2 linked regions of the Adhaeribacter arboris genome follow. The protein of the gene in region 1 interacts with the protein of each later gene in a pairwise test. Links are inferred from orthologs where the notes say so. Each region holds a gene or a part of one and is shown on either strand. Other genes may lie near its edges.

What was found. The genes of interacting proteins can lie anywhere in the genome.
Region 2: the proteins of eno (region 1) and rpe interact in binary tests that used the Escherichia coli proteins (3 or more experiments, as listed by UniProt). The link is inferred for Adhaeribacter arboris from one-to-one orthologs.

The regions. Positions count from the first base shown.
Region 1 is NZ_PYFT01000001.1:3,235,693-3,240,209, forward strand. Bases 1,584-4,517 are described here. They hold eno (phosphopyruvate hydratase), read right to left. Parts: upstream 3,723-4,517; coding sequence 2,445-3,722; downstream 1,584-2,444. Other genes in these bases: AHMF7605_RS13435 (FtsB family cell division protein), read right to left, coding at 2,070-2,369; carA (glutamine-hydrolyzing carbamoyl-phosphate synthase small subunit), read right to left, coding at 3,808-4,517. Also shown: AHMF7605_RS13425 (Ldh family oxidoreductase), read left to right, coding at 1-649; AHMF7605_RS13430 (murein L,D-transpeptidase catalytic domain family protein), read right to left, coding at 713-1,540. UniProt on the Escherichia coli protein: Catalyzes the reversible conversion of 2-phosphoglycerate (2-PG) into phosphoenolpyruvate (PEP). It is essential for the degradation of carbohydrates via glycolysis.
Region 2 is NZ_PYFT01000001.1:1,265,497-1,269,873, forward strand. Bases 697-3,490 are described here. They hold rpe (ribulose-phosphate 3-epimerase), read right to left. Parts: upstream 2,527-3,490; coding sequence 1,867-2,526; downstream 697-1,866. Other genes in these bases: AHMF7605_RS05345 (TonB-dependent receptor), read right to left, coding at 697-1,859; AHMF7605_RS05355 (S8 family serine peptidase), read right to left, coding at 2,585-3,490. Also shown: more of AHMF7605_RS05345, read right to left, coding at 1-696; more of AHMF7605_RS05355, read right to left, coding at 3,491-4,261; AHMF7605_RS05360 (hypothetical protein), read right to left, coding at 4,268-4,377. UniProt on the Escherichia coli protein: Catalyzes the reversible epimerization of D-ribulose 5-phosphate to D-xylulose 5-phosphate.

The DNA.
Region 1 (4,517 bases):
TGCCAGCCCGTTGGTTGCGCCTACTAATTCTTTAGAACGTTTATTAGGAACCAATCCTATTGCGGTAGCTATACCGGCGAATGAACAACCCGCGTTTGTAGCGGATTTTGCTACCACTACTGCAGCCAATGGTAAACTAGAAATTTTACAACGTAAGAATCAAGAAGCACCCCTTGGCTGGATACAAGACGCCCAAGGTCAAAACTCTACTAATCCAAACGAACTAAAAGCAGGAGGAGCGCTAATGCCTTTAGGAGGAGAAACCGGCAGCCACAAAGGCTATTGTTTAGGTTCTATCGTTGATATATTTTCGGCAGTTTTATCAGGAGCCAATTATGGCCCTTGGGTACCACCCTTTGTAAGTTTTTTGCCCTTACCAACTAACCCCGTAGGAGCAGGCATCGGACATTTTTTTGGAGCTATGCGTATAGATGCTTTTCGTCCGGCTGATGAATTTAAAACCCACATGGATAATTGGATTACTACGTTCCGCCAGTCCAAAGCTAAATCAGAAGAAACACCTGTTCTTATTCCGGGTGATCCGGAAAGAATAATGGCGGCAAAACGCTTTCAAGAAGGTATTCCGCTTTTAGATCCCGTAGTAAAAGATTTAGAATCGTTAGCAAATAAATTTTCTTTATCCTTTTAAAGTAAAACAAAAGGGCCTTTCTTGATGAGAAAGGCCCTTTTGTTCTAACTTTTATTCTATATTTTAAATAATAGAATTACCTACTGATGAATAGTACGCCAAAGCTGTTTCGGCATCTAGGTAATCCGAATTATATTCTTTTTTATTGGCGTGAATAAACAAACAAGTTTTACCTTTAACAGCTTCAATAATTTGTTGATGGTTTTCCATAGGTAAAGCAGGACAACCTTGGCTTCGACCCAAACGACCGTGCTGCGCAATAAAAGCATCACTTACATAATCAGCACCATGCATTACTACGCAACGTTCCAGCGCATTTGTATTAAAATCTTTATCTAAACCAACTAGCTTTAAGGATTTTCCATGTTTACCCATGTAAATATCTTGGGTAACGTAAAATCCTAAACTGCTTTTCTCCGAGCTAACGGTATTGTCAAAATTTTCGGCCATGTTTTCACCGGAATTTTTACCATGTGCTACCAAGGAGTTAAACAAAACTTTCTTACCTGCTAAATCAATAACCCAAAGACGTTTTTCGGTAGATGGCTTGTTAAAATCAACAACTGTCAGCAACTTTTTATCGGATAGTTGACCTTGAGCTTTCAAGTTCAGATAACCTAATAAGGCATCATTAAAAACATCCAGCGATAAGCCACTTTTTTCTAAACTAATTTCTTCGTAAAGCTTATAAACATCTACCTGAAAAGCCGCAAAACGTAATGCTTCTGCATTAGCAGCTGATAAATGAGTATTTTCCGACTTAGTTTTATAACTTCCGGCTGGTAATGGAAAGTGCGCAAAGAAAAAAGGCGCCAAAAAAGGAATAATCCGGCGAACGCGGCGATTGCCTTTCTTTACCTTTCGAATAATATCTCTATTTTCCTGTTTCATTGCTGTTTCTTTTTATAGAAAAATAATACCTTCTAAGCTGCCTCAGAATTGTATTATACGTTATAAACAATTTTAAGGCTGGCAATTTACCACTCTTAATTTGTACAAATTCGATATTTACCCTCTAAACACAATATACTTTTTTATAGTTCATAGATAATTATTGCTGAGACAAGCTGTGAAAGGAACTTAGAAAACCACGTACATTCGCACCAATTAGCTAATAAATAGTTGTAATATTTTAAATTTCAAAATGGGATTAACGTATTACTGGTTATACTTTATAAGAGTGAATAATTTAAATTATCCATGTAGAACTATCATTAGTTCGGTAATCTACACCTCGAAAAGAAACAACTTATTACTACTGAGTTATAGGCCTAAATACCATTATTATCTCAGTAGTTCATTTTAATTAGCTAGCATAATGAAATAGAAGCGCAATAATATTTTACTGTGTCTTATCTAGAATAAGAAAGCCCTGCTTAGAACAGGGCTTTCTTATTACAACCTTATCTAAGTATAATTTTTACTTCTTCGGCTTTTTTACTAAAATAAATACTTCTTCACCCGGCCGTTTCATGTAGTATTTTTCCCGGGCATATTTTTCTAGTAATTCCGGATTACTCATCAGCTCCGTACGATCTTTTTGTACTTCCGCTATTTTCTGAACATAATATTCTTTATCGGCTTCCAAATCATTCAATTTCTTACTCATTTGATATTGAGTCATAAAATCATTCGAATCAAAAAATACCATCCATATCAGGAAAGTAACAGTAGAAATAAAATAAAAACTTCTGATAAATCTTGGCAACTGTATCTGCATAAATCAAATATAAATAAAAAAGCAGGACGGTAAAACAAATAGTTACCGTCCTGCCAAAGAAATTTTATTTTACTTTTACATTTTCTTACCGGGGAAGTAAGCCGTTTCGCCCAGTTCTTCTTCAATCCGAAGCAACTGGTTGTATTTTGCCATCCTATCTGACCGAGAAGCTGAACCTGTTTTAATTTGTCCGGTATTTAATGCTACCGCTAAATCAGCAATTGTATTATCTTCGGTTTCACCGGAACGATGACTCATAATACTCTTATAACCGTTTCTGCGACCTAAGTTAATAGCATTAATAGTTTCGGTAAGCGTACCGATTTGATTAACTTTAATTAAAATAGCATTCGCAATTGATTCGTCGATACCTTTTTGCAAACGGTTTACATTGGTTACAAATAAATCATCTCCTACCAATTGGGTAGTACTGCCAATAGATTCCGTTAAAGATTTCCAGCCCGACCAATCGTCCTCATCCATACCATCTTCAATCGAAACAATAGGGTATTTTTTAGTCCAATCCGTCCAGTAACTTACCATTTCAGCAGAAGTAAGCTTATCCCCTGTAGATTTTTTGAAATGATACTGACCGCTTGATGCATCATAGAACTCGGAAGCAGCCGCATCCATGGCAATCATTACTTGTTCGCCAGGTTTATAACCCGCCGCTTCAATGGCTTGCAATACAATTTTAATAGCGTCTTCGTTCGACTTTATATTCGGGGCAAAACCACCTTCGTCGCCTACATTGGTAGACAAACCTTGTTTATGAAGTACATTTTTTAGGTTATGGAATATCTCAGAACCCCACCGCATTGCTTCGCGGAAACTAGGAGCTCCCACCGGCATAATCATAAATTCCTGAAAATCGATAGAATTATCCGCATGACTACCTCCATTTAAGATATTCATCATAGGTACCGGCAATGTGTTAGCATTTACGCCACCCACATAGCGGTACAACGGCATTCCTAAGGCTTCAGCAGCAGCTCGGGCAATTGCCAAAGAAACTCCCAAGATAGCGTTTGCTCCTAATTTACCTTTATTAGGTGTACCATCTAATTCCAGCATTAAGCTATCAATCTTGTTTTGCTCAAATACATTTTCTCCCAGCAATTCCTCGGCAATAATATCGTTTACATTACTTACTGCCTTTAAAACGCCTTTACCCATGTATTGCGATTTATCTCCATCGCGCAGCTCTACGGCTTCGTGTTTACCCGTAGATGCTCCCGAAGGAACCGCTGCCCGACCTAGAAATCCGTTATCTGTTATAACATCTACTTCTACGGTAGGATTACCTCTAGAATCAAAAATTTGGCGGGCCTTAATGCTTGAAATTAAAGTCATCTTTTATAAGTGGTTAAAATTTATGATATGGAAACGTTACCGGTTGCAATACTACTAATTATGTCCTAGAAAACTTCAAACTGCTCTAAGCATTTTTAAGTAATTGAATAAAATTATCGAAGAGATAATTTGAATCATGTGGGCCTGGAGAAGATTCAGGATGGTATTGCACGGAAAATGCTTTTTTACCTTTTATCCGGATACCTTCAATGGTGCCATCATTTAAGTTGATATGAGTAACTTCTACTTGGTCATTATTCTTAACCGCTTCTCCATCTACAGCAAAACCATGGTTTTGAGATGTAACTTCACATTTTCCTGTAATTAAATTTTTAACTGGATGATTCAAACCTCTATGACCGTTATGCATTTTATAAGTTGCAATGCCATTGGCTTGAGCTAAAACCTGATGACCCATACAAATGCCAAATAAAGGTTTATCGCGATCCAAGATTCGATTAACACTCTCCACTGCTTGTGTAGTTGCAGCCGGATCCCCTGGCCCGTTCGATATAAAGTAACCATCAGGCCCCCAAGCTTCCATTTCATCGAAAGAGGTATCGTACGGAAAAACTTTGCACTCACATCCCCGGCTTACCAAATTATGTATGATGTTCCTTTTTACACCTAAATCTAGGATAGCCACCTTAAATTCTACCTTATCTGGTTTCATTATATACTCATCCCTCGTACTAACCTGCGATGCCAGTTCTAAACCATCCATAGAAGGAGTAGCTGCTAATTTTTCTTTAAGAACTTCTACATCTAAAATATCAGAAGAAATTATTGCATTCA
Region 2 (4,377 bases), 2.0 Mb from region 1 along the record:
TAACGCAGCCGGACATTTTCAACTTCGTACGGGATAACGTTCGTGAGTTTTTTGTAGTAAGCTTCGGCGGTTAGTTTAAAAGGACGATCCCAGGATAAAAACCTATACTCCGCGCCAGCGATAAAGTGTAAGGATTTTTGAGCTTTTAAGTTTTGGTTCAGTTCACCTTGGCGATTGCGGAGTTCGCGGTAAAAAGGAGGCTGGTAATAAATGCCTAAGGCTATTTTATACGACCAATTGGGATGAGCAGGTACTATTCCCGTATATTGTACCCTGGGGCTGATTAATAGTTCGCGATTTACTGTCCAATAATTTAATCGAACACCGTAAATTAAAGTTCGCAGAGAATCAAGCTTTATAGTGTTCTGTGCGTAACCTTGATAGCGATCAGATTTTAAATTCAGGTTTGAAGTAATGTTCTTGTTTAACGTCACATAACCGGCTGAATCCAGCAGACTGTACTCGTTTAACTGATCCTGGATGTTTTCGTGGGCAGCTTTAAGTCCAATTTGCCATTCTCGTCTACTAGTTGGCTGCCAGGTATACCGGTTTTCTACCGCAAAAATCATTGCGGTTAAACTATTCCGGGAATGCTCGAAATCTGTTCCGGCATCAACGTTACGCACTTCCTCGTTTAGATCACGGGTTTTACTATCGGTCACCCCTTCCGAAAAAGAGTAACTCGCTGCTACATCCCGTAGTTCTCTTTCCCGGGCCAGTACAGACGAAGCAATAACTTCGGTAAAAAATCGAGGAGAAAAGCGGTGCAGTAAATTCAATCCTCCTTGGTAAGTTTCGTATTCCATCCGTTCGTGCCCGTTGTAGTCTATTCCTATACGAACTACCCGATCCATGGTACCAAAGGAAGTTTCGCGGTAAAAAGGAACAACTTCGTATTTATTCCGGGCCACACTGGTCAAAATTCCTAAGGTAGTTTTGGGTGATACTGAAACTTGGTTTTTTTTGGTCAGGTCAACAGTTAGGTAGCTTTGGGCATCCGTAAAATTGGGCTGGTAATTGCCGTTTGTCTCTAGCGAATTAAATACTAATTGGGCATTTTTATAACGTACTCCGGCTAGGAAAGTAACTCTTCTGTTCTGGGAAACAGTTTCCAGATGTACTCTCCCGCCCATAAATCCACCCGTTACTGATCCAGCTAGCTTTTGAGGAGCTTTGTAGGTAATATTTAATACCGAGGATAATTTGTCCCCTAATCGGGGTTGCCAACCCCCCGAAGAAAACTGAACATCTTGCACTAAATCGGGATTCACAAAGCTTAAGCCTTCTTGTTGGGCATTCATTACTAAGAATGGCCGGTAAATCTCCATGCCATTTACGTACACCAAATTTTCGTCGTAATTACCGCCCCGAACGGAATAAGTAGAAGTAAGTTCGTTGTTATTCGAAACTCCCGGCAAAGTAGAAAGTATCTTATTAAAATCATTAAACGCCGAAGGTAGTTGCTTAGTCAAGCGTGGGTTTAAGCGCATAATGCTTACTCCGGAAGATCCTGCCTTCTGATCGGTGATAACAACAGTAGAGAGAGCCTGACTACCGGCAAAAAGTTTTACTTTAACTACCCGGTTTTCTCCGGCTTTTAAAAAAAATTTTATCTCCTGATCTTCAAGACCAATGTACTTTATTACCAGAGTAATATCTTTTTCGGCGGGAGTTGTAATTTTAAATTTTCCGGCAGCATTCGTTTGACTGCCACTTGTTCTACCTTTCACAAAAACACTGGCGTATTCCAGGGGTGTTCCGGCAGCGTCAGTAACGATGCCGGTAACTGAGGCTTGTTGGGCAAAAACTAAAACGGGAAAAAATAGCCAACTCAGCCATGCGACCAGTTTTAGAGACATGGATATTTTAATAGGATGCTAAATTATGTAAATGAAGGATAGTCTGCAGCGGATCAGCAGCCTGAAAGACAAATGAACCGGCCACCAATACATTTGCTCCCTGCTCTACTAACAAAGGTGCTGTTTCGGTGTTTACTCCCCCATCTACTTGGATAAGCGCGTGCGCCTTTTTCGCTTGTATTAACTCCCGTAATGCGGCTACTTTAGCGTAGGTATGGGGTATAAATTTTTGCCCGCCAAAGCCGGGATTTACCGACATGATAAGGACCAGATCCAGATCCGTAATAATATCTTCTAACAAACCAACGGGAGTATGCGGATTTAAAGCAACACCGGCCTTGCAACCTGCACTTTTAATTTGCTCTATTACCCGGTGTAAATGCGGACAGACCTCATAGTGAACCGTAATGTTAGTTGCTCCTGCTTTTTGAAATTGCTCAATATACAAGTGGGGTTCCGCAATCATTAAGTGAACATCTAATGGTTTACGGGCATGTTTATGAACGGCTTCCAAGACCGGCAAACCAAAGGAAATATTAGGCACAAAACGGCCATCCATTATATCACAATGAATCCACTCGCCAGCACTTTGGTTTAGTAATTCAATTTCGGACTGTAAGTTAGCAAAATCAGCCGCTAAAATAGAAGGAGCAATAATTGGTTTCATGCAGCAAAGATAGGCACTTTGGTAGTACTACTCGGTTTATTTTCAATGAAAAATAAAGTCAGAGTTTCAAAAACCGGATGGTTTCGGAGCGGTTAAGGCTAGTAATAACGCAATGATACATACCCGGGGTAAGTCCGTTTATTTCAAAGGTAACAAATGTACGGTCGGTTTTAATTTTATCGTAATGGTAGGTAAACAAGTTCACTTCCTGACCAATAGCATTAAAAATTTTAATTTCGGTATTCTGATCGGCGTTTACCGGTATTAAAACGGTAAAATGATTATTATTCACCGGATTAGGAAATAACTTAAAACCGGCTCTATTCATTTCAGAATCTTGTTGGGCCAATAACTGCGCTCTTTTGAAATGCGGAATGCCAAACCCTAAACGGTTATCGGGTTGCGAAGCTTGTGAGCCCGATAATTTTAAATAATCCATTACCTGCAAATTGGTTAGCTGCCGATTGGCTTGCCAGAAACCAGCCGCCAAGCCGCAGATAATCGGGGCAGAGAAGGAAGTACCATTGGCCCGAATAACATTACCCGCCGGATTGATAACGGCCGCTTGCAAACCCTGACCGGATAGGTCCGGCTTAATGCGGGCATCCGCGGTAGGTCCAATTGAACTAAATACGGCTCTTTGCCCCAATGAATCAGTGGCGCCAATACTTAACACAGAATCCGCATCCGCAGGGGCAGTAATGTATTGCCAGGGATCATTGCCTTCGTTGCCGGCACTTACTACTACTAACATACCCGCGGCGGCCGCAAAATCAGCCGCACGGGTACTTATGGCTTTATCCCCGTTCATATCCTGGTACGAGTAATTGGTACTAGCACCATCAAAAAGGTTGTAACCCAACGAAGTTTGAATAATGTCTACCCCAGCGCTATCCGCAAATTCAGCGGCTAATAACCAGTTGATTTCTTCCAGTTTTTGTTCCCGGCTCACATCTTCGGTGATAAATAACGAATACTCTGCCTGCGGTGCCGTGCCGATAAAGGCTCCGGGTACATTAGCGGCTAATGTAGATAACACTTCCGTGCCGTGGCTATCTTTTTCAAAAACCCCCGTGTTTTTGTCCACGAAATCGAAAGTTGCTTTAAGTTTGTTATTCGTAAACAAGTGACTAAATGCCGGAACCCGGTTTACTCCTGAAAATCCGCCATCAAATACCGCAATACGCATGCCTTCGCCCCGGTATCCTTCCGCATGCATAGCCGGAACGCCAATCAATTTGGCTTGGCTATAAGACTCTCCGTATTCTTGCTGCGTTTTTTTGCGAGAAAAAGTTTCTTGCGAGTTGTATACTAAAAGAACTCGTTTCTGCCCGCTGGCGGAAGGATTTTTTTTCACTCGTAACCCTACGGTTTGCGTTTCTTTTACAAAAGGCAAAGCGGTAATTTTGCGGTAGGTACTCGTATCGCATTGTACTAAAGCTCCATTAAACCAGCGGGAGGTATACCAGACGCTGGCGCCATTTGCTTTTAATTGAGCTACGTACGCTGGGTTAACTGGTAAATCGCGCGAAACAACGGGTATTTGGTAGCGCAACCGCCGGTCAATTGCCGCTTTACCTAGGAATTTTTGGGGTTCCTGGGTCGAAAAAGGAGTATTGGCTTTATCTTTAAAATAGATAAAATATTTACTTAAACCGTTCGAACCCGGATTTATCTGGCTCCAGCCAACTATCGACCACAAAAATAAAAAACTAGCCAGAATCCAAATTTTCATTTAGTATTATTTAACGGAACCATGTTCCAGTAGTTTCTCAACTCGTTTCACTCCAGTAATGATGAATTGCTTTCCAACTTCGCAGCCATTTTGCCGATCCGGATCAGAACAGTAGT